Regions from separate parts of the Kitasatospora sp. NPDC127111 genome, predicted to be linked through region 1. Evidence: predicted binding sites of a transcription regulator. Region 1 holds the regulator's gene; each other region holds the start of a gene.
What was found. Region 1 encodes HspR, which represses chaperone genes until heat shock. Its sites were predicted from a motif close to TTGAGNNNNNNNNNCTCAA; they were not measured.
Positions count from the first base shown of each region.

Region 2: dnaK (molecular chaperone DnaK) is a predicted target of HspR. The motif match lies at 4,309-4,327, and genes of this name have one in related genera.
Region 3: lon (endopeptidase La) is a predicted target of HspR. The motif match lies at 3,548-3,566, and genes of this name have one in related genera.

Region 1 is NZ_JBHXTG010000046.1:12,713-23,133, forward strand. It holds gene ACFVHB_RS25175 (LuxR C-terminal-related transcriptional regulator) at 1-964, shown strand, start outside; gene ACFVHB_RS25180 (LuxR family transcriptional regulator) at 957-1,955, shown strand; gene ACFVHB_RS25185 (hypothetical protein) at 2,014-2,640, opposite strand; gene ACFVHB_RS25190 (helix-turn-helix domain-containing protein) at 3,279-4,277, opposite strand; gene ACFVHB_RS25195 (heat shock protein transcriptional repressor HspR) at 4,491-4,994, opposite strand; gene dnaJ (molecular chaperone DnaJ) at 5,002-6,150, opposite strand; gene grpE (nucleotide exchange factor GrpE) at 6,357-6,977, opposite strand; gene dnaK (molecular chaperone DnaK) at 6,974-8,812, opposite strand; gene ACFVHB_RS25215 ((Fe-S)-binding protein) at 9,140-10,421, shown strand, end outside.
Region 2 is NZ_JBHXTG010000019.1:78,167-88,587, forward strand. It holds gene ACFVHB_RS14980 (DinB family protein) at 67-672, opposite strand; gene ACFVHB_RS14985 (DEAD/DEAH box helicase) at 815-2,353, opposite strand; gene ACFVHB_RS14990 (cold-shock protein) at 2,724-2,927, opposite strand; gene ACFVHB_RS14995 (hypothetical protein) at 3,421-3,648, shown strand; gene ACFVHB_RS15000 (Hsp20/alpha crystallin family protein) at 3,811-4,227, opposite strand; gene dnaK (molecular chaperone DnaK) at 4,470-6,377, shown strand; gene ACFVHB_RS15010 (nucleotide exchange factor GrpE) at 6,646-7,089, shown strand; gene ACFVHB_RS15015 (DnaJ C-terminal domain-containing protein) at 7,098-8,096, shown strand; gene ACFVHB_RS15020 (chaperone modulator CbpM) at 8,109-8,438, shown strand; gene clpB (ATP-dependent chaperone ClpB) at 8,446-10,421, shown strand, end outside.
Region 3 is NZ_JBHXTG010000005.1:559-10,979, forward strand. It holds gene ACFVHB_RS04965 (ATP-binding protein) at 90-1,220, opposite strand; gene ACFVHB_RS04970 (response regulator transcription factor) at 1,332-2,069, opposite strand; gene ACFVHB_RS04975 (rhomboid-like protein) at 2,631-3,455, shown strand; gene lon (endopeptidase La) at 3,589-5,982, shown strand; gene ACFVHB_RS04985 (GtrA family protein) at 6,194-6,715, shown strand; gene ACFVHB_RS04990 (ROK family protein) at 6,876-8,096, shown strand; gene ACFVHB_RS04995 (ABC transporter permease) at 8,175-9,221, opposite strand; gene ACFVHB_RS05000 (MarR family winged helix-turn-helix transcriptional regulator) at 9,340-9,798, shown strand; gene ACFVHB_RS05005 (MDR family MFS transporter) at 9,961-10,421, shown strand, end outside.

The DNA of each region.
Region 1 (10,421 bases):
GGGCATCACCAGGCCGTCCGGCGGGCCCGACGAGGAGGCCCGTCGGCTCTACCTGGCCATCCTCGCCGACGGGGGCCGCATCGCCGCGGCCGACGTACCCGAGACCGACCGGGCCGCGCTGCGCCGGCTGGTCGACGTCGGCCTGCTGATGCCCAACCCCATGGACGCCTGCTACACCGCCGTCAGCCCACGCTCCGTCAGCGACCGGCTCGGCGCCGAACTGCGCAGCGAGGCCACCCGGCTGCTGGTCTGCGCCGAGAACCTCCCCGGTGCCCTGGACTCCCTCACCCGCGCCTACGACGCGATGCCCCGCCCGCCGGAACGCTCCGGCGGCGCCGTCTACCTCGAGGGCCACGTCCACATCCGCCACCGCATCTCGCAACTGGTCTCCGACTGCCGCACCGAGGTCCTCACCGCCCAGCCCGGCCACCGCCCGCCCGAGGCGCTGAAGATCGCGCTGCTCCAGGACGTCCAACTGCTCCAGCGCGGCTGCTCGCTGCGCACCATCTACCAGCCGGTGGCCGTCTCCGACCCCGCCGCCATCGCCTACGCCGACGAGGTCACCCGGCGCGGATCGCTGATCCGGACCCTGGACGAGCCGTTCCAGCGCCTGTTCGTCTTCGACCGCTCCGTCGCCGTGCTCTCCGCCAACGAGGACCACAGCACCGCCGCGTTCATCTCCGACCCGGCCGCGATCGCCTTCCTCGTCAACACCTTCGAACGCGACTGGGCCCGCGCCGAGACCACCGACTGGGCCGCCGCCCACACCAACGGCCCCGCCCGCGACGCCCCCGAACGGGTCGGCCGGCTGCTCGCCCGCGGCCTCACCCAACGGGCCGTCGCCAGCCGGCTGGGCCTGAGCGAACGCACCGTCGCCGCCCACATCTCCCGCCTGCGCGAGCGCTACGGCGCGCAGACCCTGTTCCAGCTGGGCTGGCAGATGAGGGGAGGGCAGGGTGGCTGACCTCGGTCCGGCGTCGGAGCTGCTGACGGCCGCGCTGCCGGACGCGGCCGCGCGCGAGCTGTACTGCGCGATCCTGAAGGACGGCGGTCGGATCCGGGCCGCCGAGGTCGCTCCGGGGGATGAGGCGGCGCTGCGGCGGCTCGTCGACGTCGGGCTGCTGGTGCACCAGTTGATGGACGCCTCGTACAGCGCGGTCGATCCGCGGTCGGTCACCGAGCGGATCGGGGCGGGCATCCGGCTGGCGAGTGCGCGCTTGCTGGTCGAGGCGGAGCAGCTGCCCGAGCTGATGGACGACCTCACGCGGGCGTACGACGCCACGTCGCGCCGGGCGGACGCGCCTTCCGGGGTGCGGTACTTGGCGGACATGGCGCAGATCCGGCACGAGATCGCCGTGCTGGCCGAGCGCTGCCGCTGGGAGTGCCTGACCGCGCAGCCCGGCGGCAGCCGTCCCGCCGAGGTGTTGCCCGCCGCGCTGGAGGCCGCCAGGCGGTACCTCGGGCAGGGCACCGCCATGCGGATGATCTACGAACCGGCGGTCCGACTGGACCCGGCGAACGTCGCCTACGCGGCCGAAGCCACCCGGCTCGGCTGCGTGATCCGGGTGCTGGCCGCGCCGTTCACCCGCCTGATGATCTTCGACCGGGCCGTGGCCGTGATCCCGGCGGCCGCGGACAACAGCAGCGCCGCCATCGTGGAGGACCCCGCCACGGTGACGTTCCTGGTGGGCGTCTTCGAGCAGCAGTGGCAGCAGGCCGAGGGCGTGAACTGGGCGGCCCTGGCCGAGGGCGCCGCCGTGTCGGCCGTCCACGAGCAGGTCGGCCGACTGCTGGCCCAGGGGCTGACCCAGCGGGCGATCGGGAGCCGGCTCGGGCTGAGCGAGCGCACCGTGGCCGGTCACATCGCGCGGCTGCGCGAGCTGTACGACGCGGAGACGCTGTTCCAGCTCGGCTGGCAGATGCGCGGAGCCCGGACGGGGGAGTCCGGTGCGTGAGCCGTCGGCCGATGAGCCGCCGGCCGGTGGGCCGATGCTCCGAGGGGCGGGGGAGGGGTCAGCCGGTGGCGGCGTTGCTCGGCCAGTAGCCGGTCGGGCCGACGGCCGGGGGCTGCTGCCGGGGGACGGTGAACTGCTCGCCGGGGGCGGTCCAGAAGCCCTGGCGCAGGGAGAGCGCCATGCCGGCCCAGTCGAGGGCGGTCTCCACGGTGTGGTGGAGGGCCTCCTGCGACCAGGTGTCGTCGAAGACCAGCGGCAGGACGGGGGCGACCTGCTCGATGGTGGCGATCAGCGGGTTGTGCGTGATGGCCTCGTCGACCAGCAGCACGATCGGCTTCCGCAGCGCCGACGCCCAGCCGAGCTCCAGGCTCACCCCGGCCGAGAGCGGCGCACCGACGTAGGCGAAGACCAGGTCGGCGGACTGCAGCGCCCGGAAGTCCGACGGCACGCGCGGCTCGGGGGCGCGCCCGGCGACGGTCCAGGCGTCACTGTGGTGGGCGCTGTACACGGCGGCGCCGCTGCGCAGGAGGGTCGTGCGAAGCGTCGTCAGCCGCGTCCGGCTGGCGAGCGTCACCACACTGTCCGCCGGACCGGTCAGCCGCATCAGCGGCGCGGCCAGGAAGACCCGTGCACGCCGGCCCTCAGGGGCCTGGCTGTCGTGGTGACGCAGGTAGGGCTCGGTCATTGTCGACTCCGGGGGGAAGGCCGACCGGGGGGGAGATGCGGTGCCGGCAGGCGCTGCGGTTGTTTGCTGCTTCAGAGAATCTGCACTGCACAGAGGGGTATTTGACGGTACAGCGGCAAGTTTCCCGCTTGTGCTGGACCATCGGGAGCGAACTGATCGTCTATCAGTGGCCACGGCCCCGTCCACCGTTTCGCCCTGTCATCTGGATGCCTGGCAGGGAGATGACGCGCATCGCCTCCTGTAGGAGATGACACGGTACGAGGTGTGCGGCATCATGTGGACGCCAGTGCTATTAGTTCGGCTCGCTAAGCCAAAGAGAAGGAGGCGTGAGTCCGTGTCTCGTATGTACCGACTTGTCCGTAAGGCCGTGCTGTCCGCCGTTGTCGGCGTCTCTCTCCTGGCCGTGGGCACTCTTGCGACGGGTAACGCGCAGGCCGAAACCGTGAATGGCCACGCGCCGGAGGTCCGGGCTCAGGTGCAGCTCATGGAGGAGGACTTCCACTGGTAGTGGATCGGGCCCGCGCGGCCTTCTGAGCCCGATCGGCCGGGCGCAGGGTCGTGCCGGGGATTGACGTCGCGTCCGGTTCGGCCCACGGCGCCGTGAACGAGGTGCCGGGTCGGATGGCCGCGCGTTGCCCCTAATGCGCCTCGTGGCCGGCCCTCGGCGCCTGCCCGAGCACGTAGCCGAGCTGGAAGAGCGAATCCACGTTGTACTCCTCGCGCATCTCCGCGATGTGCCGGGCGAGTGTGCGCTCGCTGATCCCGAGCCGACGGGCGATTACCCGGTGATTGGTTCCCGCGAGAAGCAGGTCGATAATCGTCTGGCGCAGCTGGGAGACGACTTGCTGGGGAATGGTCCGGTCGCCGTCGAAATCGAGCGCCCGGCTCCAGTTCCGTTCGAAAACCTCTTGGGCGAGGAAACTGATGACCGCGGGATCGTGGATGAAAGCGGCCAGGTGGTCGCCGGCCACGGGGATCACCGCAAGTCGTCGGTTGACGATGAGCAGCCGGGCGTACGGTTCGTCCAGGGTTCTGAACTGCCAGCCCTCCTTGGCCAGCGTGGCGACGTAATCCCTGGTGGGCTGGTGATGCCTGGTGCTGGCGTTGTAGATCGTCCGCATCGACGCGCCCTGCCGGATCATGTCCAGGTCGCGGTTCATGAACGAGGTCAGCAAGTCGGACGGCCGTGGGCCGCCCGGTTGCATGGCGAGGCCCTCGGTGATCTCGCCGGCCATGGCCTGCTGGACGCGCTGGTTTATCAGCGCCCGGCCCTGGACGTATTCGATCGGGCCTCCGCTCTGGGCGGGGTTGTGGAACGCCTCGGCGAGTTCGTTCAGATCCCCCGGGACGGCCACCGCGCGGGACAGCAGGTCGAGCGCCTGCCGTTGCCACGTGTAACTCAGGCTCGCCGCGAGTTTCGCGGGGTCCGCGGCGAAGAGCGAGCCGGGTTCGTCGGCATCCGATATCAGGAGCCCGATTTCCAGCAACTCGTCGAGTGCCGCACTCTCGTCGGGAGTGCAGGTGCTTCTGCTGAGCCGACCGTCCTCGCTCAAGGCCTTCAGGTAGAGGCCGCGGGCATCCGGAGACAGTAGGTGTGACCGGCCGTGGTTGTTCGCCAGTTGTTCTCGATCACTCACTTCCGGCTCCTTGTCGTCGACCGGACAAGTGGTCAACGCGACTGAGGTGTGCGGTCCCAGGGATTTTAAAACAGGGACCTCGATCCAGTGCCCGGCCCGGCGGGCACGGAGATTAACACCATGGCTGCTCGGAGGAGCACTCTCTCACCAACACCGAGCCGCCGGCACCCCCCGAGCAGGGGAGAACCGGCGGCTGTGGGCGGAGCGGCCCGGTCAGCGCTTCGGGCGCCAGACGACCAGGGCGCTGGACTGCGTCGGGGGCTGGTAGGGGACCAGGTCGCGGCGGTAGGAGGCGTGGATGGTGGCCTCGCGCTGCTGGAGGGCGGTGGCCGCGCCTTCGAGGGAGTCGACCAGTTCGGCGATGCGGGACTGGAGGGCGGTGACCTGGTTCTCCAGCTCGATGATCCGCTTGATGCCGGCCAGGTTGATGCCCTCGTCCTGGGAGAGGCGCTGGACCTCGCGCAGCTGCTGGATGTCCCGGGCCGAGTAGCGGCGGCCGCGGCCGGCGGTGCGGTCGGGGCAGACCAGGCCGAGCCGGTCGTACTGGCGGAGCGTCTGCGGGTGCAGGCCGGAGAGCTCGGCGGCGACCGAGATCACGTAGACCGGGGTGTCCTCGGTGAGGACGTACTGCGGGGGCGGGGCGGTGCGGCGGGTGCGCGGGGCACCGCCGGGGAGGCCTTCGCCGATCCCGGGGCCGATGGGACTGTCGGGGGTCATCTGGTCGTCACGCTCCCTTCGCCGCCTTGAAGAGGGCGGCTCGCGGGTCGTCGGAGGCGGTGGCCTCGCGGTACTGCTCCAGGGCCGTCAGCGCGTCGCCGGTGACGTGCTGGGGCACCACGACCTCCACGGTGACCAGGAGGTCGCCGCGGGTGCCGTCCTTGCGGGTGGCGCCCTTGCCGCGGGCCCGCAGGGTGAGGCCGTTGGCACTGCCGGGGGGCAGCTTGAGCTTCACCGAGGGGCCGTTGAGCGTCGGCACCTCGATGGTGCCGCCGAGGGCGGCCTCGGGGAAGGTGACCGGCACGGTCACGGTGAGGTTGTCGGCCTTGCGCCCGAAGACGGGGTGCGGGTCGACGTGCACGGTGACGTAGAGGTCGCCGGCCTGACCGCCGCGCTCGCCCTGGGCGCCCTTGCCCTTGAGCCGGATGCGCTGGGCGTCCTGGACGCCGGCCGGGATCCGGACCTGCATGGTGCGGGCGGAGCTGGCCCGGCCGCTGCCGTGGCAGTCGGGGCACGGGTCGTCGACGATCATGCCGCGGCCGCGGCAGTCCCGGCAGGGCTCGGAGAGCGCGAAGGCGCCCTGGCCGCGGCTGACGGTGCCGGCGCCGACGCAGGTGGGACAGACCCGGGGGGTGGTGCCGGCCTTGGCGCCGGTGCCGCTGCAGGTGCGGCAGGGGGCCTGACTGGTCATCCGGAGCGGGACGGTCGCGCCGTCGACGGCCTCCTCGAAGGAGAGCGTCACCTCGGTCTCGACGTCGGCGCCGCGGCGCGGCTGGGCCTGTCGTCCGCCGCGGTTGAACAGTCCGCCGAAGACGTCGCCGATCCCGCCGCCGGCACCGCCCTGGCTGCCGCTGAAGAGGTCGCCGAAGTCGAAGCTGTAGCTGCCGCCGCCCGGGCCGCCGGAGCGGAAGCCGCCGTTGGCGAAGAGGGTGCGCGCCTCGTCGTACTCCTTGCGGCGCTTCTCGTCCGAGAGGACGTCGTAGGCCTCGGAGATGTCCTTGAAGCGGTCCTCGGCCTTGGCGTCACCCTTGTTGGCGTCCGGGTGGAACTCGCGCGCCAGCTTGCGGTAGGTCTTCTTGATCTCGGTGGCGGAGGCGTCCTTGGGCACGCCGAGGACCTTGTAGTAGTCCTTCTCCACGTAGTCCTTGCCGCTCATGCATCCACCTCGCCGCGCTCGGCGGCCGCGTCACGCACCGCGCACCCACCGACGATTCGCTCGCTCATGCGCTGCCGCCACCTCCCGGAGTCAACAGATACGGGTCCCCACGATGTGGAGTCAACGGATACGGCGCTGCGGAGCCGGCCGTCGTACTGGACGACGTACGACTCCGCAGCGCACGGGTTGTCAGCTGTCACCGGCGGTCAGCTGTCCGCGCCACCGTCAGCCTCGTCCGCGTCGGCGGACTTCGCGGAATCGGCGTCCGGCGCGGCGGTGGTCTGGGTGCCCGGCTGGGGCTCCGCGACCGCCACCATCGCCGGGCGGATGATCCGCTCGCCGATCCGGTAGCCGGGCTGGAGGATCTGGACGCAGGTGTCCTCGGTGACGTCCGAGGAGTAGCTGTGCATCAGCGCCTCGTGCATGGTCGGGTCGAAGGGCTCGCCCTCCTTGCCGAACTGCTGCAGGCCCAGCTTGGCCACGACCGTCTCCAGCGACTCGGCGACGGACTTGAAGCCGCCCGTCACCTCGCCGTGCTCGCGGGCCCGGCCGATGTCGTCCAGCACCGGGATCAGCGACTCCAGGATGTTGGAGACGGCGATCTCGCGGACCGTGAGCCGGTCGCGCTCGACCCGCTTGCGGTAGTTCTGGTACTCGGCCTGGAGGCGCTGGAGGTCGCCCGTCCGCTCGGCCAGCTCGCGCTTGGCCGTGGCGAGCTCGTCCCCGCCGGCCGAACCGGCCGCGGCGGCCTCCTCGGCAGCCTTGATCACGGCCTCCTCGGCGGCGGAGTCGTCGCCGGGCTCAGCACCCTGCGGCTTCTCCGTCATGCCGCACCGCCCTTGGGCTTCTCGTCGTCCACGATCTCGGCGTCGACGACGTCGTCGTCCTTGGCGCCGGCGGCGTCACCGGCCGGGGCGGCACCCGCGGCGTCGGCGTTGGCGTACAGGGCCTGGCCGAGCTTCTGGGCGGTGGTGGAGACCTTCTCCGAGGCCTCGCGGATGGCCGCGATGTCCTCGCCCTTCAGGGCCTCCTTGAGCTCGCCGATGGCGGTCTCGACCTCGGTCTTGACGTCGGCCGGCAGCTTGTCGGTGTTGTCGGCGATGAACTTCTCGGTCGAGTAGACGAGCTGCTCGGCCTGGTTGCGGGTCTCGACCGACTCGCGGCGCTTGTGGTCCTCCTCCGCGTACTGCTCGGCCTCGCGCATCATGCGCTCGATGTCGTCCTTCGGCAGCGCGGAGCCGCCGGTGACGGTCATCTTCTGCTCCTTGCCGGTGCCGAGGTCCTTCGCGCCGACGTGCATGATGCCGTTGGCGTCGATGTCGAAGGTGACCTCGATCTGGGGCAGGCCGCGGGGGGCCGGCGGCAGGCCGGTCAGCTCGAACATGCCGAGCTTCTTGTTGTACGCCGCGATCTCGCGCTCGCCCTGGTAGACCTGGATCTGCACGGACGGCTGGTTGTCCTCGGCCGTGGTGAAGATCTCCGAGCGCTTGGTCGGGATGGTCGTGTTGCGCTCGATCAGCTTGGTCATGATGCCGCCCTTGGTCTCGATGCCGAGGGACAGCGGGGTGACGTCGAGCAGCAGGACGTCCTTGACCTCGCCCTTGAGGACGCCGGCCTGGAGCGAGGCGCCGATGGCGACGACCTCGTCCGGGTTGACGCCCTTGTTGGCCTCCTTGCCGCCGGTCAGCTCGCGGACCAGGTCGGCGACGGCCGGCATGCGGGTCGAGCCACCGACGAGGACGACGTGGTCGATCTCGGAGAGCGAGATGCCGGCGTCCTTGATGACGTTGTGGAACGGGACCTTGCAGCGCTCCAGCAGGTCGGCGGTGAGCTGCTGGAACTGGGCGCGGGTGAGCTTCTCGTCCAGGTGCAGCGGGCCCTCGGCGGAGGCCGTGATGTAGGGCAGGTTGATCGAGGTCTCGGAGGAGGAGGACAGCTCGATCTTGGCCTTCTCGGCCGCCTCGCGGAGGCGCTGGAGGGCCATCTTGTCCTTCGACAGGTCGACGCCGTGGCCGGCCTGGAAGGTCTTCACCAGGTGGTCGACGACCTTCTGGTCCCAGTCGTCACCACCGAGGTGGTTGTCACCGTTGGTGGCCTTCACCTCGACGACCCCGTCGCCGATCTCCAGCAGGGAGACGTCGAAGGTGCCGCCGCCGAGGTCGAAGACCAGGATGGTTTGGTCGTCCTTGTCCAGGCCGTAGGCCAGGGCGGCCGCGGTCGGCTCGTTGACGATGCGCAGGACGTTGAGGCCCGCGATCTCACCGGCCTCCTTGGTGGCCTGGCGCTCGGAGTCGGAGAAGTACGCCGGGACGGTGATGACGGCGTCGGTGACGGTCTCGCCCAGGTAGGACTCCGCGTCGCGCTTCAGCTTCTGCAGGATGAAGGCGCTGATCTGCTGCGGGTTGAAGTCCTTGCCGTCCAGGTTGATCTTCCACCCGGTGCCCATGTGGCGCTTGACCGAGCGGATCGTCCGGTCGACGTTGGTGACGGCCTGGCGCTTGGCCACCTCACCGACGAGGACCTCGCCGTTCTTCGCGAAGGCGACGACGGACGGCGTGGTCCGCGCACCCTCGGCGTTCGTGATGACGGTGGGCTCGCCACCCTCAAGGACGCTGACGACCGAGTTCGTCGTACCGAGGTCGATGCCGACCGCGCGTGCCATCGTAGATACCTCCACGGAAGAGTTGAGCTTTACGGGCTCAAGGATGCACGACTCCCCGGGGACCGTCAACAGCTATGAGTCGGGGTCGCTCAACTTTGCTGAGCGGGGCGCGGGGCCGGCCGGTCGCCGTCGCGGCGGGTGGAGCGGTGGCGGGGGTCGCTCCGAGTGCCGAGGGTGGACTTACGTGACTGCCGCCATACCTTGGACGTCTTCAGGAGAAGAGTTGACAAACGGTAATGTCCGGGCCGTCGGCCCGGGAAGTTACCGACGAGTACACTCACTTCGGAGAGACCGCCAACCCAGGAAGCCGCAGGAGACGGAGAGCCGATGCAACTAGCAGCGATCGTCATCTCGCTGGTCACGTTCGTGATCGGCACCGCGCTCGCCGCCCGTGCGGCGCTGTACATCTTCAAGGTGGTGCGGACCGGCCAATCCGACCCCACCCGCTTCGGTCAGCCCGCCCAGCGGGTCAAGACCGTGGCGGTCGAGTTCGTCGGCCACACCCGGATGAACCGCTGGGGCGTCGTCGGCATCGCGCACTGGTTCGTCGCCGTCGGCTTCTTCAGCCTGGTGCTGACCATCGTCAACGCCTTCGGCCAGCTCTTCGACCCCGAGTTCGCGCTGCCGGTCATCGGTCACTGGATGCTCTGGCAGCTCTTCGTCGAGCTGCTCGGCACCCTGACCACCCTGGGCATCCTGACCCTGATGGTGATCCGGCTGCTCAGCCTGCCGTCGAAGTCCGGCCGCAAGTCGCGCTTCGCCGGCTCGATCGCCTGGCAGGCCTTCTACGTCGAGTACACGATCCTCGGCATCGGCCTCTGCATCACCATGCTGCGCGCCCTGGAGGGCGCCCTCGCCGGCGTCGACTCCTACGGGCCGGAGCACCTGGTCTCGTACCCGCTCGTCACCGCGCTGAGCGGGCTGTCGCACGGGACGCTGGAGAACCTGGTCTACCTCTTCGCGATGCTGAAGATCTGCATCTCCTTCGCGTGGGCGACCACCATCGGCCTCAACCCCTCGATGGGTGTGGCCTGGCACCGCTTCCTCGGCTTCTTCAACATCTACTTCAAGCGCGAGGAGGACGGCGGCACCGCGCTCGGCGCCCTGCGCCCGATGACCAGCGGCGGCCAGCCGATCGACTTCGAGGACCCGGCCGACGACGCCGTCTTCGGCGTCTCCCAGGTCGAGCACTTCTCCTGGAAGGGCATCCTCGACTTCTCCACCTGCACCGAGTGCGGCCGCTGCCAGTCGCAGTGCCCCGCCTGGAACACCGGCAAGCCGCTCTCGCCCAAGCTGCTGATCATGAGCCTGCGCGAGCACGCCTTCGGCAAGGCGCCGTACCTGCTGGCCGGCGGCGGCAAGGACATGGAGGGCACCGAGAAGGCCACCTCCGAGCAGCTCAAGGACGTCCCGGCGGCGGCGCTGGCCGAGGCCGAGCGCCCGCTGATCGGCACCGCCGAGGAGAACGGCGTCATCGACCCGGACGTCCTGTGGTCCTGCACCACCTGCGGCGCCTGCGTCGAGCAGTGCCCGGTGGACATCGAGCACATCGACCACATCGTCGACATGCGCCGCTACCAGGTGATGATCGAGTCCTCGTTCCCGACCG
Region 2 (10,421 bases), on a different contig from region 1:
GGCACAGCGCGGACCTGCGTCGTGCCGTGGGCGCCCGCGGCGTCCGGCGGGCGCTCAGCACGACCATCACGTCACGTGGGACAACCTCTCACCCCTGATCGGTGCGGCCGATCTGGCGGCCTGCTCGATCTTCGCGCAGTAGGCTGCGCGGGCTTCCTCATCGATCTGCTTCTCGTGTTCGGGGCGCACCCCGGTTCGGCCGTCGAGGCCCTCGCGCAGGATGTCGGCGTGCCCGGCATGCCGGTTGGACTCGCCGAGGACATGGACCATGACGGCGAACAGGTTCGTGTTGGGACAGGGCTCCGGCCACCACGGCACGTGGCCGGGGGCGTCGAGGGGAAGCTCGTTGATCGTCGCGTCCGAGTGTTCCCACGTGCGCTGGTAGAACCCGATGATCTGATCGCGGCTCTCGTCCTCGGTCGCCCACAGATCGCTGCCGTCGTAGTCCTGCCACCGGGGCAGCGGCTCCGGGGAAGGGCGGCCGAAGACCTCGCCGAAGTACCTGGCCTCCACGGTGGCCACGTGTTTGACCAGGCCGAGGAGGTTGGTCCCGGTCGCTGTCAAAGGTCGGCGGGCGTCGTATTCGGACAAGCCGTCGAGCTTCCAGAGCAGCGCCTCGCGGTCCCGCCGCAGTCTCCCGTGCAGGGTGGCCTTCGCGAACTCATCGATCATGCGGCATGAGCCTGCCACAGGCTGCTCGTGGCCTCAAGATCCCGTTCCGTCGAGCGGCTCCGTCGGGCCACGCGCCGCGAGGGGCGCCGACGCGTGGCGTTCCGGCAGGGAACGTCGACCCCGTGCCGGGGCCCGCCGGGTGCTACGCGGCGGGGGCGGCGGGGGCGGTGCGCCCGGGTGCCTGGCGGCGGGCGGAGGATCCGCGCTCGACACGGCCGGAGGCCGTCCGGGTGTCGCCGCCCGCGGGGGCGGGACGGCCACGCCGGCCGCGGACGCCGGGGGCGTTGCGGCGCGGGCGCTCGAAGGCGGGTTCGGCGACCACGACGGGCACGCCGGTGGGTACGCGGGCACCGGTGATGCGGGTGAGTTCGTCGCCGCCTGCGAGGACCTTGGTGGTGACGGGGACGATTCCGGCCGAGGCCATCAAGCGGGCCGCCGCGCGGCGCTGGCTGGGCAGCACCAGCGTGACGACGGTTCCGGACGCGCCGGCGCGGGCGGTGCGTCCGCCGCGGTGCAGGTAGTCCTTGTGGTCGGTCGGCGGATCGACGTTGACGACGAGGTCGAGGCCGTCGACGTGGATGCCGCGGGCGGCGACGTTGGTGGCGATCAGCGCGGTCACCCCGCCGGTGCGGAACTGCTCCAGGGTGCGGGTGCGCTCCGGCTGGGACTTGCCCCCGTGCAGGGCCGCGGCCTTGACGCCTTTCGCGAGGAGGTCGCCGACCAGCCGGTCCGCTCCGTCCTTGGTGTCGATGAACATGATCACCCGGCCGTCGCGGGCGGCGATGTGGGCGATCGTGGCGTTCTTGTCGACGTTGTGCACCTGCAGCACGTGGTGCTCCATGGTGCTGACCGCCGCCGCCGACGGGTCCACCGAGTGCGTGACCGGGTCCTTCAGGAAGCGCCGCACCAGGCGGTCGACGTTGCGGTCCAGGGTGGCGGAGAACAGCATCGTCTGTCCGCCTTCGGCGACCTGGTCGAGGATCTCGGTGACCTGCGGCAGGAAGCCCATGTCGGCCATCTGGTCGGCCTCGTCCAGGACGGTGATGCCGACCCGGTCCAGCCGGCAGTCCCCGCGCTGGATCAGATCCTTGAGCCGGCCCGGGGTGGCCACGACGACCTCGGCCCCGCGGTTCAGCATCCATGCCTGGCGGCCGATCGGCGTCCCGCCCACCACGGTGGCCGTCCGCAGGCGCACCGCATGGGCGTAGGGGGTGAGGGCTTCGGTGACCTGCTGTGCGAGCTCGCGGGTGGGGACCAGCACCAGGGCCAGCGGATGCCCCGGCTCGGCGCGCCGGCCGGCGGTGCGGGCCAGCAGGGCGAGGCCGAACGCGAGGGTCTTGCCGGAGCCGGTCCGGCCCCGGCCCAGCACGTCGCGGCCGGCCAGCGAGTTGGGCAGGGTCGCGGCCTGGATCGGAAACGCGGCGGTGATGCCCTTGCGGGCCAGCAGCGACAGCAGTGCCTTCGGCAGGTCCAGCTCGTCGAAGGACCCGACGGCCGGCAGCGCCGGGGTCGTGCTCACCGGCATCGCGAACTCGTCCGAGGAGGAGCCCCGCGACGGGCCCCGGCCCTGACCCCGGCCGCGGGACCGCCGGCCGTCGGCCGGGCCCGACGCGGGCGGGGAGGAACCGTCCCCGGAGCGGGGTTCGGCCCTCCGGTACGAGGAGCGACTGGAGCGGTTCATGCGGGAGGACCTTCCTTCGGGCGGCGCGTCACGAGGAAGGCCCTGCGGCGCGGGGCCGGAGGAGACCGCAAGGGAACGGGCCGGAAATGCGGCGGGCGGAACGTGGGACGGCGGACCCGTGGGACGCCTCGCCCGTGGGCGGCGCCTGCCGGGGGGGCGGGCGTGGGGGCGGCCGTGGAGAACGGCCGCGGAGGGCCTTGGACCGCGAACCCTCACCGCGAGCGGCCGGATGTCGGCCCGAACACGGCGCTGCGTGTCCCGCCGGCCCGGCCGGGGCGCTTCGACGGCGCCCGTAAACGCCGAGGCCCGCACCGGGCAACATGTCGCGGTGCGGGCCCCTCACTACCGGGCGAGTGCCGGAGCGGAAGAACTACAGCGGGCGGATGTTCTCGGCCTGCGGGCCCTTCTGGCCCTGCGTGACGTCGAACTCGACCTTCTGGCCCTCGAGCAGCTCACGGAAGCCGTTGGCGTTGATGTTCGAGTAGTGGGCGAAGACGTCGGGGCCGCCACCCTCCTGCTCGATGAAGCCGAAGCCCTTCTCCGAGTTGAACCACTTCACGGTGCCATTAGCCATCAAAATCTCCTTCATGGGCTGTCCGAAACCCGCACGGCGCGGGTTTCGAGTCGCCGCGATGAGCACCCACCCGGGGAAAGAGCCGGGAAACAAAAATGCGCCTGCGAAACATCAGCAGGCGCACACAAAGTTCATGGGAACCACTACTGCAACTGATAACGACTGTAGCAGGCCCGGGCCCACAACGGGCGCACATTTCACCCCGGGTTTTCGAAGGGGCCTCCTCCGAGGTCGCCACGTCCCGCTGTCCGGGCTCCCAACTCTCCTGCACCCCAACCCACTTCAGGAGCCCGCCGCCCGCCGTCCACCGCTGGCCCCGCCCGGCGGGGCGGCACAGCCTGCCGGAAATCTCCCCCGGCGGGCCCGGACACGAGCGGCGCGGCACCTCATGGGGCGTACGGTGCGTGCCGTCGGCCAGGCACATTTCGACGCCGCTGATTTCAACGCTCCCAAGGGTTCCGCGGCCGCGTTTTCCGGCGCATACTGGCCGGAAATGACGAAACGTGCAGCAGTCCGCCGCCCCCTGCCCACCAGCCCCTTCCAGACGCGGCCCGAACCGCCGCGCAAGCACTTCGCCCCAGGTGACCGCGTCACCCACGACCGGTACGGCCTCGGCCGGGTCGTCGGTGTCGAAGAGGCCGGCGACGCCGCCGTACTCGTCGACTTCGGATCACACCAGGAACGCGTCGTCCAGCCGTACCACGCCATGTACAAACTGTGACCCCCGGCCCGGCTGCCCGCCGGACAGGTCTCGATCGAGGCCGGGCGGCGGTCGGCCCGGTAGGGCCGGGAGGTGGTGGCCGCCGAACGGGCCGGCTCGGGCCACGCAGGTCGATGTGCGCCCGGCCCGTTCGGCGTGTTCGAGTCGGCGTGTTCGAGGGTGTCAGGACTGCAGTTCCTTGCGGCCCCCGTTGATCTCGATCTTGCGCGGCTTGGCCTTGTCGGCCACCGGGATCCGCAGCTTCAGCACACCCGCGTCGTAGCTGGCCTCGATGTTGTCCGCGTCGAGCGCCTCCCCGAGGGACAGCTGCCGCGTGAAGGTGCCGACCGGGCGCTCGGAGATGAGCACCTGCGCGTCTTCCGCGTAGCCGTGCTTGCGCTCGGCCGTGACCGTCAGCGCGTCGTGGTCGACCTGGAGATCGACCGAGTCGGGATCGACACCCGGCAGGTCGAAGGTGACCCACACCGCGCCGTCCTCGCGCCAGGCGTCCATCGGCACGCCGGACGGAAGCCGACCACCGTCGAAGAGCTCCTGGGTGACACGGTCCAGCGCTCGGAACGGATCGGTCCTCAGCAGCATCGTTCTCGCCTCCTTGTCCATGGATCGCTGCTGGTGTCGGCGGGTTACGCCGTACTTTTGATATACGTCGCAGCAGTCTTCTTGACAAGAGGAGACTCAAGTTTTTCCGGTCGCTCTTCGGCGGTCTGCCGGTTTGAGTCCGGCCCCCGGGGATAGGCGCACGCCACAACGGCGCCGGAGGGATCTCGCGCACGTGTGTGCGCAGCTGCCCGGGGGGGTTGCGGAAGCGCGGAGGCACGGCGATGGCGAAGGCTGTGGGCATCGACCTGGGAACGACGAACTCGGTGATCGCCGTGTACGAGGGCGGGCAGCCGCGGGTGGTCACCAATGCGGAGGGCGGGCGGACGACGCCGTCGGTGGTGGCGTTCTCCGACACCGGGGAGCGGCTGGTGGGCCAGCTGGCGCGCCGCCAGTCGGTGCTGAACCCGAAGGGGACGGTGTATTCGGCGAAGCGGTTCGTCGGCCGCCGGTTCGGCGAGGTGCGCACGGAGGCGGAGCAGGTTTCCTACGAGGTCGTGGCCGGTCCGGACGACGCGGTGCGGTTCTCGGTCCGGGGCAAGTCCTACGCGCCGGAGGAGATCTCGGCGGCGGTGCTGCGCAAGCTCGCGGAGGACGCGTCCAAGCAGCTCGGGGAGAAGGTCACGCAGGCGGTGATCACGGTCCCCGCGTACTTCAACGACGCGCAGCGGCAGGCGACGAAGGACGCGGGCCGGATCGCGGGGCTGGAGGTGCTGCGGATCGTGAACGAGCCGACGGCGGCGGCGCTCGCGTACGGGCTTGACCGGAAGGGTCACGAGACGGTGCTGGTGTTCGATCTGGGCGGCGGCACGTTCGACGTCAGCATCCTGGACGTGGGCGACGGGGTGGTGGAGGTGCGGTCGACCGCCGGCGACACGCACCTGGGCGGTGACGACTTCGACCGGCGCTTGGTGGACCATCTGGCGGAGGACTTCCAGCGGCTGAACGGGATCGATCTGCGGCGTGACCCGCAGGCGTTGCAGCGGCTGTACGAGGCGGCGGAGAAGGCGAAGGTGGAGCTGTCGGCCACCGCTCAGACGCAGATCAACCTGCCGTTCGTCACTGCGGACGCCTCCGGTCCCAAGCACCTGACGACGACGGTCACGCGGGCCACCTTCGAGCAGCTCACCGCCGACCTGGTGGAGCGGTGCCTCGGCCCGGTGCGGCAGGCGATGGCCGATGGCAAGGTGACCGCCGACGACGTGGACGAGGTCATCCTGGTCGGCGGGTCCACCCGCATCCCGGCTGTTCAGGCCCTGGTGCGCCGGCTGACCGGCGGCAAGGACCCGAACATGTCGGTCAACCCGGACGAGGTCGTGGCCCTGGGCGCGGCCGTGCAGGCGGCGGTGTTGCAGGGCGAGGTCAAGGACGTGCTGCTGCTGGACGTCACCCCGCTGTCCCTCGGCGTGGAGACGCTCGGCGGCCTGATGACCAAACTGATCGAGCGCAACACCACCATTCCCACCCGCCGCTCTGAGACGTTCACCACCGCCGAGGACGGTCAGCCGGCCGTCGACGTGGTCGTCCTGCAGGGCGAGCGGGAGCGGGCCGCGGACAACCGGGTGCTGGGCCGGGTGCGGCTGGAGAACATCCCGCCCGCCCCCCGGGGCGTGCCGCAGGTCGAGGTGACGTTCGACATCGACGCGAACGGCATCCTGAACGTGTCCGCGAGGGACAAGGACACCGGCGCCCAGCAGAGCATCACCGTCTCCGGCAGCGGCACGCTGGAGGAGTCCGAGGTCCAGCGGATGGTTCAGGAGGCCGAACGCAACCGGGCCGAGGATGCCCGCATCCGGGAGCTGGTGGAGGCGCGCAACGAGCTCGACAGTGCCGCCTACCAGGTGGAGCGGCGCCTGGGCGAGCTGGGGGAGGCGGTCGCCGTGCACGACCGGGGCCGGGCCGAGGCGCTGATCGCGGACGCGCGGCAGGCCGTCAAGGAGGAGGCTCCTCTCGAGCGCGTGCGCTCGCTGACCGGGGACCTGCAGCAGCTGCTGCACGGCCTCGCGGCCTCCGCGTCCTCCGCGGGCGGCGCGGGCGGCGCGGGTGACGGCCCGCCGCAGGGCGGACCGGGCGCCGGCCGGCCCCAGGGCGGCGATGACGACGTGATCGACGCCGAGTTCAGGCCCGGCTGATCCGCATGGTGGGGCGACCGGTGGAGCGAGCCGTTGACCGAGGGGTGATGTCCCGATGAGCGACGAGGCACGCGGGCCCGATCGGCGGGCCGAGGATCCTGCCGGGACCGGACCGTCCGGTGGGAGCGGGCAGCGGTCCGGAACCGGTCCGGTCGAGGCTGGGCCCACCGGTGAGCCGGTGCGGGAAGAACACCCGGCGGATGGGCCGGTGCGGGAAGAGCATCCCTCGGGTGGGCCGGTGCGGGAAGAACACCCGGCGGGTGGGCCGGTGCCGCCGGGACCGGACGTCGAGGAGTTGCGGGACCGCTGGCAGCGTGCCGTGGCCGAGGCGGAGAACCTCCGCAAGCGCTACGAGCGCCAGACAGGGCAGGAACGCCGGGCCGAACGGGACCGGGTGACCGCCGCGTGGCTGCCGGTGGTGGACCACCTCGAACTCGCGCTCCGGCACGCCGCGGCGGACCCGCAGACGATCGTCGCCGGGGTGGAGGCCGTGTGCCGGCAGGCGTACGCGGTGCTCGAGCAGCTCGGCTACCGGCGGATCGCCGCCACCGGCGAGCCCTTCGACCCCGCTCGGCACGAGGCGGCCCAGGTCCGGCCCGAGCCGGGCGCGCCCCCCGGCAGCATCCTCGAGGTCCTGCGCGCCGGCTACGACAGCGACCAGGGACTGCTGCGACCGGCGGTCGTCGCGGTCGCGGCGAAATCCGAGGAGTGAGCAGCCGGATGGCCGCGTCGAACCGTGACTACTACGAGGTGCTCGGGGTCTCCCGGGACGCCGGCGCCGAGGAGATCCAGCGCGCGTACCGCCGCCTGGCCCGCCGCTGGCACCCGGATCTGAACAAGGAACCGGGGGCCGAGGAACGGTTCAAGGAGATCAGCGAGGCGTACCAGGTGCTGTCCGATCCGGACACTCGGGCCCGCTACGACCGGTTCGGGCCGGCGTGGCAGCAGGCCCAGGCCCGCGAGGGTGCGGCCTCCGAGGCGGCCGGGCCGTTCGGCGGTGGCGGGCCGTTCGGCGGGGCCGGCGGCCGCCGGGTGTACGTGAACACCGGCGGGTCGGGGTTCGGGCAGGGCGGGTTCGGTGCCGGCGGCTTCGGTGGGGCGGACTTCGAAGACCTGCTCGGCGGCCTGTTCGGCGGCGCGGGCCGGGGCGGGGACGGCTTCGGGCGGATGCCCGGGGCGGACCGGGAGGCGGAGATCACCCTCGGCGTGGAGGACGCCTACTCCGGCGGGCAGCGCCGCATCACGCTGAACACCTCGGGCGGGCCGCGCAGTTACGAGGTCAACATCCCGGCGGGCGTCACCGACGGGCAGCGCATCCGCCTGGCCGGGCAGGGCGGGACGGGCAGTGGCGGCGGGCCGGCCGGCGACCTGTACCTGGTGGTGCGCCTGGCCCCGCACCCCCGCTACCGCGTCCAGGGCAGGGACGTCACCGTCGACCTGCCGGTCTCCCCGTGGGAGGCCGCCCTGGGGGCCTCCGTACCGGTGGAGACCCCCGGCGGCCCGGCCCGGGTGGAGCTGCCGCCGGGCTCCTCCAGCGGGCGCAGGCTGCGGCTGCGCGGGCGTGGCCTGCCCAACCCGCGCGGGCCGGCCGGCGACCTGTACGCCGAGGTGAAGATCATGGTGCCCCCCGAGCCGACACCCGACGAACGCGACCTGTTCCGGCGCCTGGCCGAACAGTCGCGCTTCGACCCCCGAGTCCACGGCGAGAGCAAGAGATGAGGGTGACCGGACGTGCCGCAGAACCCGTACCGCTACCCACTGGTGCGCGTCACCGCCGCCCGCCGGATCGGCGTCCCCCTGGGCGAGTTCGCCGCCGCCACCGGGCTGCACCCCGACCTGGTGCGCCGCTACGTCGCGCTCGGGCTGCTGGAACCCGCCACCGGCCCGGCCGGGCAGCCGTGCTTCGACACCACGCACCTGATGCGGCTGGCCCGCATCCAGCGCCTGCGCTCCGGCCTGGGCCTGAACTACGCCGCGCTCGGAGTCGTCCTCGACCTGCTGGACCGCATCGACCAACTCGAGGCCGCGCTCGCCGGGCGCGCCGCCACCGGCAGAAGGTGAAGCCGCCGTGGACACCGACCGACTGACGCAGAAATCCCAGGAAGCCCTGCAGGACGCCCAGACCAAGGCCCTGCGCTTCGGCCACGTCGAGGTCGACGGCGAGCACCTGCTGCTGGCCCTGCTCGACCAGAGCGACGGGCTGATCCCCCGGCTGCTCACCTCGGCCGGTGCCGACGCCGACCAGGTGCGTGCCGCGGTGGAGGCCGCGCTCGGGCGCCGCCCGAGCGTCTCCGGCCCGGGCGCCGCGCCGGGGCAGGTCTTCCTCACCCAGCGGCTGGCACGGCTGTTGGACGCCGCCGAGCAGGAGGCCGAGCGGCTCAAGGACGAGTACGTGTCCGTGGAGCACCTCCTGCTGGCGCTGCTGGAGGAGGGCACCGACAGCGCCGCCGGCCGCGTCCTGCACGACCACGGCCTGAACCGGGAGCGGTTCCTGGGCGCCCTGACCGGGGTGCGCGGCAACCAGCGCGTCACCTCCGCCATGCCCGAGGTCACCTACGAGGCGCTCGAGAAGTACGGGCGCGACCTCGTCGCCGAGGCCCGCGCCGGAAAGCTCGACCCGGTCATCGGCCGGGACGCGGAGATCCGCCGCGTCGTGCAGATCCTCTCCCGCAAGACCAAGAACAACCCGGTGCTGATCGGCGACCCGGGCGTGGGCAAGACCGCCATCGCCGAGGGCCTGGCCCAGCGCATCGCCCACGGCGACGTGCCCGAGGGCCTGCGGGACAAGACCGTCTTCGCCCTCGACCTGGGCTCCCTGGTCGCCGGCGCCAAGTACCGCGGCGAGTTCGAGGAGCGCCTCAAGGCCGTCCTCCACGAGGTCACCGCCGCCGCCGGCCGCATCCTGCTGTTCGTCGACGAGATGCACACCGTCGTCGGCGCCGGCGCCGCCGAAGGCGCGATGGACGCCGGCAACATGCTCAAACCCATGCTCGCCCGCGGCGAACTGCACATGATCGGCGCGACCACCCTCGACGAGTACCGCAAGCACGTCGAGAAGGACGCCGCCCTGGAGCGCCGCTTCCAGCCCGTGATGATCGACGAGCCCAGCGAGGAGGACGCCGTCTCCATCCTCCGGGGCCTGCGCGAACGCCTGGAGGTCTTCCACGGCGTCAAGATCCAGGACAGCGCCCTGGTGGCCGCCGTCACCCTCTCCCACCGCTACATCTCCGACCGCTTCCTGCCCGACAAGGCCATCGACCTCGTCGACGAGGCCTGCGCCATGCTGCGCACCGAGATCGACTCCATGCCCGCCGAACTCGACGAACTCACCCGCCGCGTCCGCCGCCTGGAGATCGAGGAAGCCGCCCTCGCCAAGGAGGACGACCCCGCCGGCCGTAACCGCCTGGCCGAACTCCGCCGCGAACTGGCCGACGCCCGCGCCGCGGCCGACTCGCTCCGCGCCCGGTGGGAATCCGAGCGCCAGGCCCTGCGGAAGGTCCAGGCCCTGCGCGAGGAGATCGAACAGGCCCGCATCCAGGCCGAGGACGCCGAACGCTCCTACGACCTCAACCGCGCCGCCGAGCTGCGCCACGGCCGACTGCCCGAGCTGGAGCGCCGCCTGCGCGCGGAAGAGGACCAGCTGGCCGTCAAGCAGGGCGGCCGGCGGCTGCTGCGCGAGGTCGTCACCGAGGACGAGATCGCCGCCATCGTCGCCCGTTGGACGGGCATCCCCGTCAGCCGGCTCCTGGAGGGCGAACGCCACAAGCTCCTGCGGCTGGACGAGATCCTCCACGAACGCGTCATCGGCCAGGACGAAGCCGTCCAACTCGTCGCGGACGCCGTCATCCGGGCCCGCTCGGGCGTCAAGGACCCCCGTCGGCCCATCGGCTCCTTCCTCTTCCTCGGCCCGACCGGCGTCGGCAAGACCGAACTGGCCAGAACCCTGGCCGCGGCCCTGTTCGACACCGAGGACAACATGGTCCGGCTCGACATGAGCGAGTACCAGGAACGGCACACCGTCTCGCGTCTGGTCGGTGCCCCGCC
Region 3 (10,421 bases), on a different contig from region 1:
ACGTCTGTGTCGCTTCTGTGACATACGGGCGGACCGCGTTCGAGTGCGGCCGCGCCCGGTGCCGTCGTCGCCGGCACCGGGCGGTGCGCTCAGCGCGGGCCGGGCAGCCGGACCTCGATCCGGCAGCCGCGGGCGGCCTCGGCCACCTCGATCCGCCCGCCGTGCAGGTCCACCGCCCAGCGGGCGATCGCCAGCCCCAGGCCGGTGCCGCCGTCGGCGCCGGGCCCCTGGGCGGTGGCGGTGCCGCTGCGGCTGAACCGCTCGAAGACCCGGTTGCGGTCGGCCGGCGGGATGCCCGGCCCCTCGTCCTCGACCTCCAGCAGCAGCGTGCCGGGCCCCTCCCCGGGCCGGGCGCGGACCGTCACGGTGCCGCCGGGCGGGGAGTGCTTGCAGGCGTTGTCGACCAGGTTGGCGACCACCTGGTGGAGCCGTTCCGGGTCCGCCACGCCGGTCAGGCCGGCCGGGCTGACCTCCAGCGCCAGCCGGACGTCCCCGCGCCGGGAGAACGCCCCGCCGGCCGTCGCGCCGTCCACGGTGACCCCGCGCAGCACGCCGTCCAGGAACTCGCGGACCTCGAAGGGGCGGGCGTCCAGGTCGACCACGCCGTCGTCGATCTTGGAGAGGTCGAGCAGGTGGGTGACCAGCCGGCCCAGCCGCTCGGTCTGTTCCAGCGCCGCCCCCAGGGTCGCCGGGTTCGGCTGGACCACGCCGTCGACCACGTTCTCCAGCACGGCGCGCAGCGCGGCGATGGGCGTGCGCAGCTCGTGCGAGACGTTGGCGACCAGTTCGCGGCGGTGCCGGTCGGCGGCCTCCAGGTCGGCCGCCATCTGGTTGAAGGTGGCCGCCAGCTCGCCGATCTCGTCGCGCGAGTTCACCTCGACCCGGCGGCTGTAGTCGCCGGAGGCCATCGCGCGGGCGGCGGCGGTCATGTCGCGCAGCGGGGCGGTCAGCCCGTGCGCGAGGAACTGCATGAAGAGCAGCGAGGCGATCATGGAGAACACCATGATGATCCGGATCTGCGTCTCGGACCGGATCGCCACCACGACCATGCCGGTGGCCAGGAAGACCGAGACGATCACCAGGAGGGCGAGTTTGCCCTTGATCGAGCGGACCGGGTCGAGCGGCCGGATGTCGGCCCAGACCCGACGGGCGGCGCGGGCGGCCAGCGTGGGCCGCCGGGTGCCGTCGGCGTCCCCGTTGCGTTGCTGTGGAAAGGTCATTGGTCCCCTGAGATCCCCCGCGTGCTGTGGTCCCTCGCGTGGTGGTCCGCGCGAGGTGGGCACGGCGGTTCGGGACACGGGCCCCCCGGAGGCCCGTCGCCCGAGGCGCCGCTAGGAGAGCGGGGCCTCCAGCGCGTAGCCGACGCCGTGCACGGTGCGGATCCAGCTGGCGCCGATCTTCCGCCGCAGTGCCTTGACGTGGCTGTCGACGGTCCGGGTGCCGGACGCGTCCGTCCAGTCCCAGACCTCGGCCAGCAGCTGCTCGCGGGTGAGGACCGCGCGCGGCTGGGCGGCCAGGCAGGCCAGCAGGTCGAACTCGGTGGGCGTCAGGTGGACGTCGCCCGAGGCCAGCCGGACCCGGCGCTGCACGTGGTCGATCTCCAGTTCGCCGAAGCGCAGCGAGCCGAGCGCGGGCGTGCGGGCGGCCTGCTGGGCGCGCTCGACGCGGCGCAGCAGCACGTTGACCCGGGCCGCCAGCTCGCGCATGGAGAAGGGCTTGGTCATGTAGTCGTCGGCGCCGACGCCGAGGCCGACCAGCAGGTCCGTCTCGTCGTCGCGCGCGGTCAGCATCAGCACCGGCACCGGGCGCTGTGCCTGGATCCGGCGGCACACTTCGAGGCCGTCGAAGCCGGGCAGCATGATGTCGAGCACGACCAGGTCGGGCTGCCAGGTGTGGAAGCCGTCGACGGCGCCCGGGCCGTCGTGGGCCACGGCGACCTTGAACCCCTCCGCGCCCAGGCGGGCGGCGATCGACTCGGCGATCGTGGGCTCGTCCTCCACCACCAGCACTCTGCGCTGGCTGCTCACCGCGCTGCTGCTGTTCTGGTTGTCCTGCTGAATTTCTGTCACGGTCACGCCACCGCCCCCAGGGCTGCGGGCCGGCCACCTGTGGGGATGGCAGGGGCTCCGCTCGTAGTCTTGTTCCGTCGTGGACTGTGCCGGGTCCGCCGTCCCGTAGCGCGTGCACGAGTCGGAGGGCAGGTGTGGACTGCCCACCGTTCACGCACACTTCGCAGCGTACGGACCGCGGGTGCTTCCCGGCAGGTGGACCGGACATTTCCGGCCCGTGGGCCGGCTGTCCAGCCGCCCTCCGACCCACTCACGAGTGGGCACGGGCCGATACCTTACCCGGCGATTTTTCACTCCGTAACGGTACGTATGCACCCTAGTTGGTGCCGAGCCGCCGGTCAGAGGGGCTACTCGTGCGTAAGCGGAGGGTAGGTACGGACCAAAGTCGGGACTTCCGGTGTCCGTGGCCTTCACCGATCTTCACGGGGTTTTCCCAGCTGACTCCCAGGAGCCGGACGTACCGTGGTCACGACAAGAATCACGGGGGTGGGAATTCCGGCGCGCGCCGGTACCTTGGGCACCGGACGGAGCCGGTTGCTGCGGGTCTGGAGCGGAGGCGGCATGGCGGGGCTGCGGATGGGTGCCGGGCGGGACGGGTCGCGACCCGGTGCCGGACCCGGTCCGCGTCCGGCGCCCGGTGCCGGGCCGCCGTACGGGCTGCTGCGGTACGGGCTGCGGGCCGGGCTGGTCGACTGGCTGCTGGCCCGGGTGCCGACGCCCCGGCGCAACCCCTTCGCGCTCGGCTACCTCGCGGTGGTCGGCGCCACCACCACGTTCTCCAAGCTGGCCGACCCGGAACTGGTGCTGCGCCTGCAGGCGGCGTCCAGCTCGGACGGGCACAACCTGTTGCACCACCCGCTGCGGGCGCTGCTGCTCAGCGGCTTCTGGGTGGCCGGCACGATCTGGATGCCGTACCTGTGGGCCTTCGCCTTCACCGTCGCCCCGCTGGAGCGCCGGATCGGGCCGGGCCGGGCGGCGGCGGTCTTCGCGATCGGGCACATCAGTGCCACGGTCCTCTCCCAGTCGGTGGTCATCCTCTGCGTGGAGACCGGGCGACTGGAGTCCGAGGCGATGGACTACCTGGACATCGGCGTCAGCTACGGCGTGCTGGCCAGCCTCGGCGCGCTGGCAGGTCTGCTCTCCCGGCGCGGGCGGCTGCTGGCGCTCGGCGCGGCGGGGGCGCTGCTGGCCGAGCAGTACACCAGCGACCAGGACCTGGTCACCGGCATCGGCCACCCGGTGGCCCTGCTGGCCGGGGTGGTGCTCTGGCGCTGGCTGCGGGGCGGGCCGGACCGCCGGTCGCGGCGTCGCGAGCCGGCCTCGCCGCCACCGTCCCCGGCGCCGGCCCCCGCCTCCGGCGGCGCGGCCGTGCTCGACCGGATGTGACCCTCCCGGGGCGTTTTTGACAGGCCCTCCCGCGGGCTTCCCCGTTCGCTCACGGCGAACGGATCCGGGGGAACATCCGGGGCCCGCGAAACCTTAGTCAGGTCAGCTCAAGTTCGCTGACTGGGGAGAGATCATGGCATCGACGTCCACACCGCTCACCCTGCCCGTGCTGCCCCTCGACGACGAGGTCGTGCTCCCGGGCATGGTCGTCCCGCTGGACCTGAAGGACACCGAGGTGCGTGCCGCGGTCGAGGCCGCGCGTGCCGCGGCCGCCGGCACCGGCAAGCCCCAGGTCCTGCTGGTCCCGCGGGTGGACGGCTCGTACGCGGCGGTGGGCACCCTCGCCACCGTCGAGCAGGTCGGCCGGCTGGCCGACGGGGATCCCGCGGCGCTCGTCCGCGCCGTGCGCCGGGTCCGGATCGGCACCGGCACCACCGGGCCCGGCGCCGCGCTCTGGGTGGAGACGACGCCGTTCCGCGAGTCCTCCGTCGGCACCCCGGTGGCCGGGCGCGCCGCCGAGCTGGTCAAGGAGTACAAGACGCTCTCCACCCAGTGGCTGCGCAAGCGCGGCGCCTGGCAGATCGTCGACCGGGTGGCCCAGATCGAGGGCGTCGGCGAGCTCGCGGACAACATCGGCTACGCGCCCTTCGCCACCGCGGAGCAGAAGCTCAAGGTGCTGCTGGAGGCCGACCAGGTGGCCCGGCTGGAGTACGCCCTCGGCCTGCTGCGCGACCACCTCGCCGAGGAGGAGGTCAACGACACCATCCGCAAGGACGTCGAGGAGGGCGTGGCCAAGCAGCAGAAGGAGTTCCTGCTCCGCCGCCAGCTGGAGGCCGTCCGCAAGGAGCTGGCCGAGCTGAACGGCGACCCGGCCGACGAGGAGGGCGACTACCGCGCCCGGGTCGAGGCGGCCGACCTCCCGGACAAGGTCCGCGAGGCCGCGCTCAAGGAGGTCGACAAGCTGGAGCGCGCCTCCGACCAGTCGCCCGAGGGCTCCTGGATCCGCACCTGGCTGGACACCGTCCTGGAGCTGCCCTGGAACGAGCGGACCGAGGACGCGTACGACATCGCCGGCGCCCGCGCGGTGCTGGACGCCGACCACGCCGGCCTGGCCGACGTGAAGGACCGCATCGTCGAGTACCTCGCGGTGCGCAAGCGCCGGGCCGACCAGGGGCTCGGTCTGGTCGGCGGCCGCCGGGGCGGCGCGGTGCTGGCGCTGGTCGGCCCGCCCGGCGTCGGCAAGACCTCGCTCGGCGAGTCGGTGGCCCGCGCCATGGGCCGCACGTTCGTCCGGGTGGCGCTCGGCGGCGTGCGGGACGAGGCGGAGATCCGCGGCCACCGGCGCACCTACGTCGGCGCGCTGCCCGGCCGGCTGGTGCGGGCGATCAAGGAGGCCGGGTCGATGAACCCGGTCGTCCTGCTGGACGAGATCGACAAGGTCGGCTCCGACTACCGGGGCGACCCGGCGGCCGCGCTGCTGGAGGTGCTCGACCCGGCGCAGAACCACACCTTCCGCGACCACTACCTGGAGGTCGAGCTGGACCTCTCCGACGTGGTCTTCCTCGCCACCGCCAACGTGCTGGAGGCCATCCCCGAGCCGCTGCTCGACCGGATGGAGCTGGTCCGGCTCGACGGCTACACCGAGGACGAGAAGGTCGTCATCGCCCGCGACCACCTGCTCCCGCGCCAGCTGGAGAAGGCGGGCCTGAAGGACGGCGAGGCCGTGGTCGACGAGGAGGCGCTGCGCAGGCTGGCCGGCGAGTACACCCGCGAGGCCGGCGTCCGGAACCTCGAACGCTCGATCGCCCGGGTGCTGCGCAAGGTCGCCGCGCAGGCCGAACTCGGCGAGCGCGAGCTGCCCGCCGCGATCGGCGCCGGAGACCTCCGGGCCCTGATCGGCCGGCCGCACCACGTCCCCGAGGCGGCCCAGGAGCCGGCCGAGCGGCGCACCGCCGTCCCCGGGGTGGCGACCGGCCTGGCGGTGACCGGCGCCGGCGGCGACGTCCTCTACATCGAGGCCTCGCTCGCCGACGCGGAGACGGGCGGCACCGGGCTCACCCTCACCGGGCAGCTGGGCGACGTGATGAAGGAGTCCGCCCACATCGCGCTCTCCTTCCTCCGCTCGCGCGGCGCCGAGCTGGAGCTGCCGGTCACCTCGCTGCGGGACCGCGGCGTGCACCTGCACGTCCCCGCCGGGGCCGTCCCCAAGGACGGGCCGAGCGCCGGCATCACCATGACGACGGCGCTGGCCTCGCTGCTCTCCGGCCGCAAGGTGCGGACCGACGTGGCGATGACCGGTGAGGTGTCGCTGACCGGGCGGGTGCTGCCGATCGGCGGGGTGAAGCAGAAGCTGCTCGCCGCCGACCGGGCCGGGGTCACCACGGTGATCATCCCCAAGCGGAACGAGGCCGACCTGGACGACGTCCCCGCCGAGGTGCTGGAGCGGCTCACCGTCCACCCGGTCTCGGACGTCCGGGAGGTGCTGAAGCTGGCGCTGGAGCCGGCCGAGGTGCTGGTCGCCGCCTGACCGCGGGTCACCCGAAGGGGTGTGCGGAGCCGCTCCCGGCTCCGCGCGCCCCTTCCCGGCTTGTGCGACAAAGTGTCAGTAGGGCGGCCTGGCCCCGTCCACCCGGCACGACCGGCCGCCCGGACGATCCCCGCCCCGAACGACCGGCCGCCGGCGTGCCGCGGACCACCGCGGAGTAGCGGACGGCGGGTGGCGTGGTCAGACTGCGAAGGTGCCGTCCCCCACGCAGCGCGCCCTGGCCAGAGTGCCGGCCGGGCTGCGCCCGTTCCTGGTCAGGCACCGCAGGCTGGTGAAGTTCCTGCTGGTCGGCGGCGCCTGCTTCGCCCTGACCACGGTGCTCAACCTCTCGCTGAAGTTCACGGTGCTGCAGCACAAGCCGGTGGTGGCGCTCACCATCGCGACCGTGGTGGCCACCGCGGTCTCGTACGTGCTCAACCGGCAGTGGTCCTTCCGAGCGGTCGGCGACCGACGCGCGCTGCTGCTCTTCCTACTGGTCAGCGTGGTGGCGATCGGCGTCAACGACCTCCCGCTGATCGCCTCGCGCTATCTGCTGGAGCTGCGTGAGCCCCGGGTGACGGCCTTCACCCAGGAGGTGGCCGACTTCCTCAGCGGGATGGTCCTGGGCACCTTCGTGGCGATGCTGTTCCGCTACTGGGCGATGCGGCGCTGGGTCTTCACCCGTCCCGCCGAACCGGCCGCCGCCCGGGTGGAACAGCCCCAGCGGATCTCCTGAGCCGGGCCCGCCGCCAGGCCCGCGGCAGGGCCCGGAACGGGAGGTCGGACCGGCCGACTTCCCGCTCCCGGCCCGCCGGGAGCCGTCGGCCGAACGCGGTTACGCTGCAAACGACGACGCCCCTGAGGCGGGTGAACGGCAGCCGGACGGGGTGAGGGCGATGCGCGAGACGGACGGCCTCCGGGCCGGGCCGGCCAGCCAGCAGGGCATGCGCCGGGCCAACCTGGCACTGGTGCTCGGGGTGATCGCGCGCGCCCCGCGCTCCCGGGCTGAGGTGGCCGCCGACACCGGGCTGACCCGGGCCGCCGTCTCCTCCCTCGCGGAGGAGCTGATCGCCGCCGGACTGCTGGTCGAGGAGGGCCCGGCCGCGCCCAGCGGCAAGGTCGGCCGGCCCGGCACCGCGCTGGGCCTCAACCCGGAGGGGCCGGGCGGGCTCGGCGCCGAGATCGGGGTGGAACACCTGGGCGCCTGCGTGGTCGACCTGCGCGGCGAGGTCCGCGCCTGGCGCCGGCAGGAGATCCGCAACCGGGACCGGCACCCCGCCGCGGTGATGGCCGACCTGGCCGAGCTGCTGCGCCGGGCGACCACGGAGGCGGGCCTGCGCCCGGCCGGACTGACGCTGGCCGTGCCCGGGCTGGTCGGCGACGGCGGCGGAGTGCTCCAGCGGGCCGCCAACCTGGGCTGGCAGGACGTGCCGGTCGCCGCCGAGCTGCGCCTGGCGCTGCGCGTCACGGGCGCCGAGGAGCTGGCCGAGCTGCCGCTCGAAGCCGACAACGAGGCCAACCTGGGCGGGCTCGCCGAACTCTGGCTGGGCGGCGGGCCGGACCACTTCCTGCACGTCTCCGCCGAGGCCGGGGTCGGCGGCGCGATCGTGGTCGGCGGCCGGCTGCTGCGCGGCGCCCGCGGCTACGCGGGCGAGCTGGGCCACGTGCCGGTCCGCCCGGACGGCCCCCGCTGCGCCTGCGGGGCGAACGGCTGCCTGGAGCAGTACGCGGGGGAGACCGCGGTGCTGCGGGCGGCCGGCCTGGAGGGGATCCGCGGCGACTGGGTGGCGCTGCTGGCCGAGCGGGCCGAGGCCGGCGACGAGGAGGTCCGCGCGGCGCTGGCCGGGGCCGGCTCGGCGCTGGGCATCGCCTCGGCCGGGGCGGTCAACCTGCTCGACCCGGCCGAGGTGGTGCTGGGTGGCGGCTACGCCCAGCTGGCGCCCTGGCTGCTGCCGGCCATGCGGGCCGAACTGGCCGCCCGGGTGACCGTCCGCCCCTGGTCGGAGGAGCGGCTGACGGTCTCCCGGCTGGGCCGCCGCGGCCCGCTGCTCGGGGCCGCGGTCGGCGTGGTCCGGGCGATCGTCGCCGACCCGGGCCGGCTGGCGGCCACGCCCTGAGCCGCCCGGACGACCGGGGGCCGGTGTCCCCGCTGCCCCGGTGCGGTCGGGCCCCGGGGCAGCGGGGTCTTCGGCGGCCTACGCTTCGACCAGCTCCCGCTTGCGGTGGCTCGGCCGGCCGATGACGGCGGCGAAGGTGATCCCGACGCCGACCAGCGCCCAGGCCAGCAGCACCATCAGCGGCATGGTGAGGTTGGTGCCACCGAAGTAGGCGATCGAGCGGGTCGCGTCCGTGCCGGCGCCGTTCGGGATCCAGGCGCCGATCGCCCGCCAGAACGGCGGCATCATCGGCGGCGGGAAGACCCCGCCCGCGCTCGGGTTGCCGAGCACCACGAAGACCAGCACCGCGATGCCGATGCCGATGATGTCGAACAGGCACTGCAGCGCCATGGTGAACGCGCCGACCGCGAAGACCACCAGCGCGCCCACGCCGGCCAGGCCCCAGAACGAGCCGGGCAGCGCGTCCAGCACCGGGCCGACGATCACCGCGCCGCCGATGCCGGCCGCGATCGAGTACAGCGCCAGCGTGCCGAGCCGGAGCACCGCCCGGTGGGCGTTGGCGGGCTTGGCGCCGGCGCTGATGCCGAGGATCGAGGCGACCAGGTAGCCGCCGACGCACCAGCCGATCACCAGGTAGAAGGAGGTGAGGCCGTTCGGGTCGCCCTTGGCCAGCGGCACCACGTCCTGGGTCTTCACCGTCCGGCCCTGGGTCTTCTCCAGCGCGGTGACGATGGTGTCGGCGGCCCGGGCCGCGGACGGGCCGCGGGCACCGCCGACCAGCAGGGTGTCCTCGGTGCCGGCCGGGTTGAAGACCAGCGCGGCGTAGATCTTCTGGTCCTTGATCTGCCGGGCCGCGGTCTCCGCGTCCGGCGCGGTGACGGCCTTCACGGCGTCGTCCGGCACCGACTCCAGGGCGCCGACCAGCTTGGGGGAGACCTGCGGCGGGGCGACCACCGCGATCGACAGCTCGTGCGGCGTCGGGTGGTGGAGCGCGCCGACGTAGGAGGTGATGAAGCCGAACTGGAGCAGCAGCACGGCGATCACCATGAGCGCCGTGCGCGGGGTGACCGCTCCCTTCAGTTCGGCGACGAGGCCCTTGCTCGGTACCTGCCCGGGGGCGGCCATGCACATCTCCTTGTCCGGAGTCCGTCGGGGAAAGCAAATACTTCATACCATGAAATAGTTTCGCGGTCGGGCATCCCGGGCCGCGGTCGGGCCGGGCGGGCTGCGGGATACTGGCGCGGTGAGTGCGGCGAATGACGAGGGACCCCTGCTGGCGGTGGAGCGGGAGGTCGCGCTGATGTTCCGGCGGGGGCGCGCCCGGGTGGCGGAGCTCTCCCGGCGGGTCCACCCGCGGCTGGAGGGTGCGGCCTACGGCATGCTCGGCTACATCGAGCAGGCCGGGAGGGTCCGGGTGACCGATGTCGGCACGCACTTCGGGGTGGGGAAGGCCACGGTGAGCCGGCAGATCCGGGCGCTGGAGGAGCTGGGCCTGGTGGCCCGGGAGGTGGATCCGCTGGACCGCCGCTCCGCGCTGGTCTCGCTGACCGAGGACGGCCGGCGGCGCTACCTGGGCGCGCGGGACGCGCGGATGGAACGGGTGCGCGAGCTGCTGGGCAGCTGGGCCGAGGAGGACGTCGTCCGGTTCGCCGAGCTGCTGCGCCGCTTCAACGACGTGATCGGCGAGTCGGCGGCGAGCTGAGCGGCCGGCGGCGCAGGCCCGGGGATCTCCGGCGGTCCCCGGGCCTTTACTTGGCCTTGAAGAAAGTTGCCCTAAGCAACCATCGCTCCTATGGTTGCTCAAGGCAACGATTTCCCGTCCCGTCCCGTCCCGCCGCCCGGCCGCCCTCGTCGAAGGACCCAGATGACCGTCACCACCCCAGCCGCGACCGGAGCCGCCACCGTCGACGACCGACCCATGACGCATCGGCAGGTGATGGAGGCGCTGTCCGGCCTGCTGCTCGGCCTCTTCGTCGCCGTCCTCTCGTCGACCGTGGTCTCCAACGCCCTGCCGCGCATCCTCACCGACCTGCACGGCGGCCAGTCCGCCTACACCTGGGTGATCACCGCCACCCTGCTCACCCTCACCGCCTCCACCCCGATCTGGGGCAAGCTCTCCGACCTCGCCAGCAAGAAGCTGCTGCTGCAGATCGCCCTGGTCATCTACATCGCCTCCTCGGCGCTGGCCGGCCTGTCGCAGAACACCGGCCAGCTGATCGCCTGCCGCGCCCTGCAGGGCATCGGCGCCGGCGGGGTCACCGCGCTCGCCCAGATCTGCCTGGCGGCGATGGTCCCGCCGCGCGAGCGCGGCCGGTACAGCGGGTA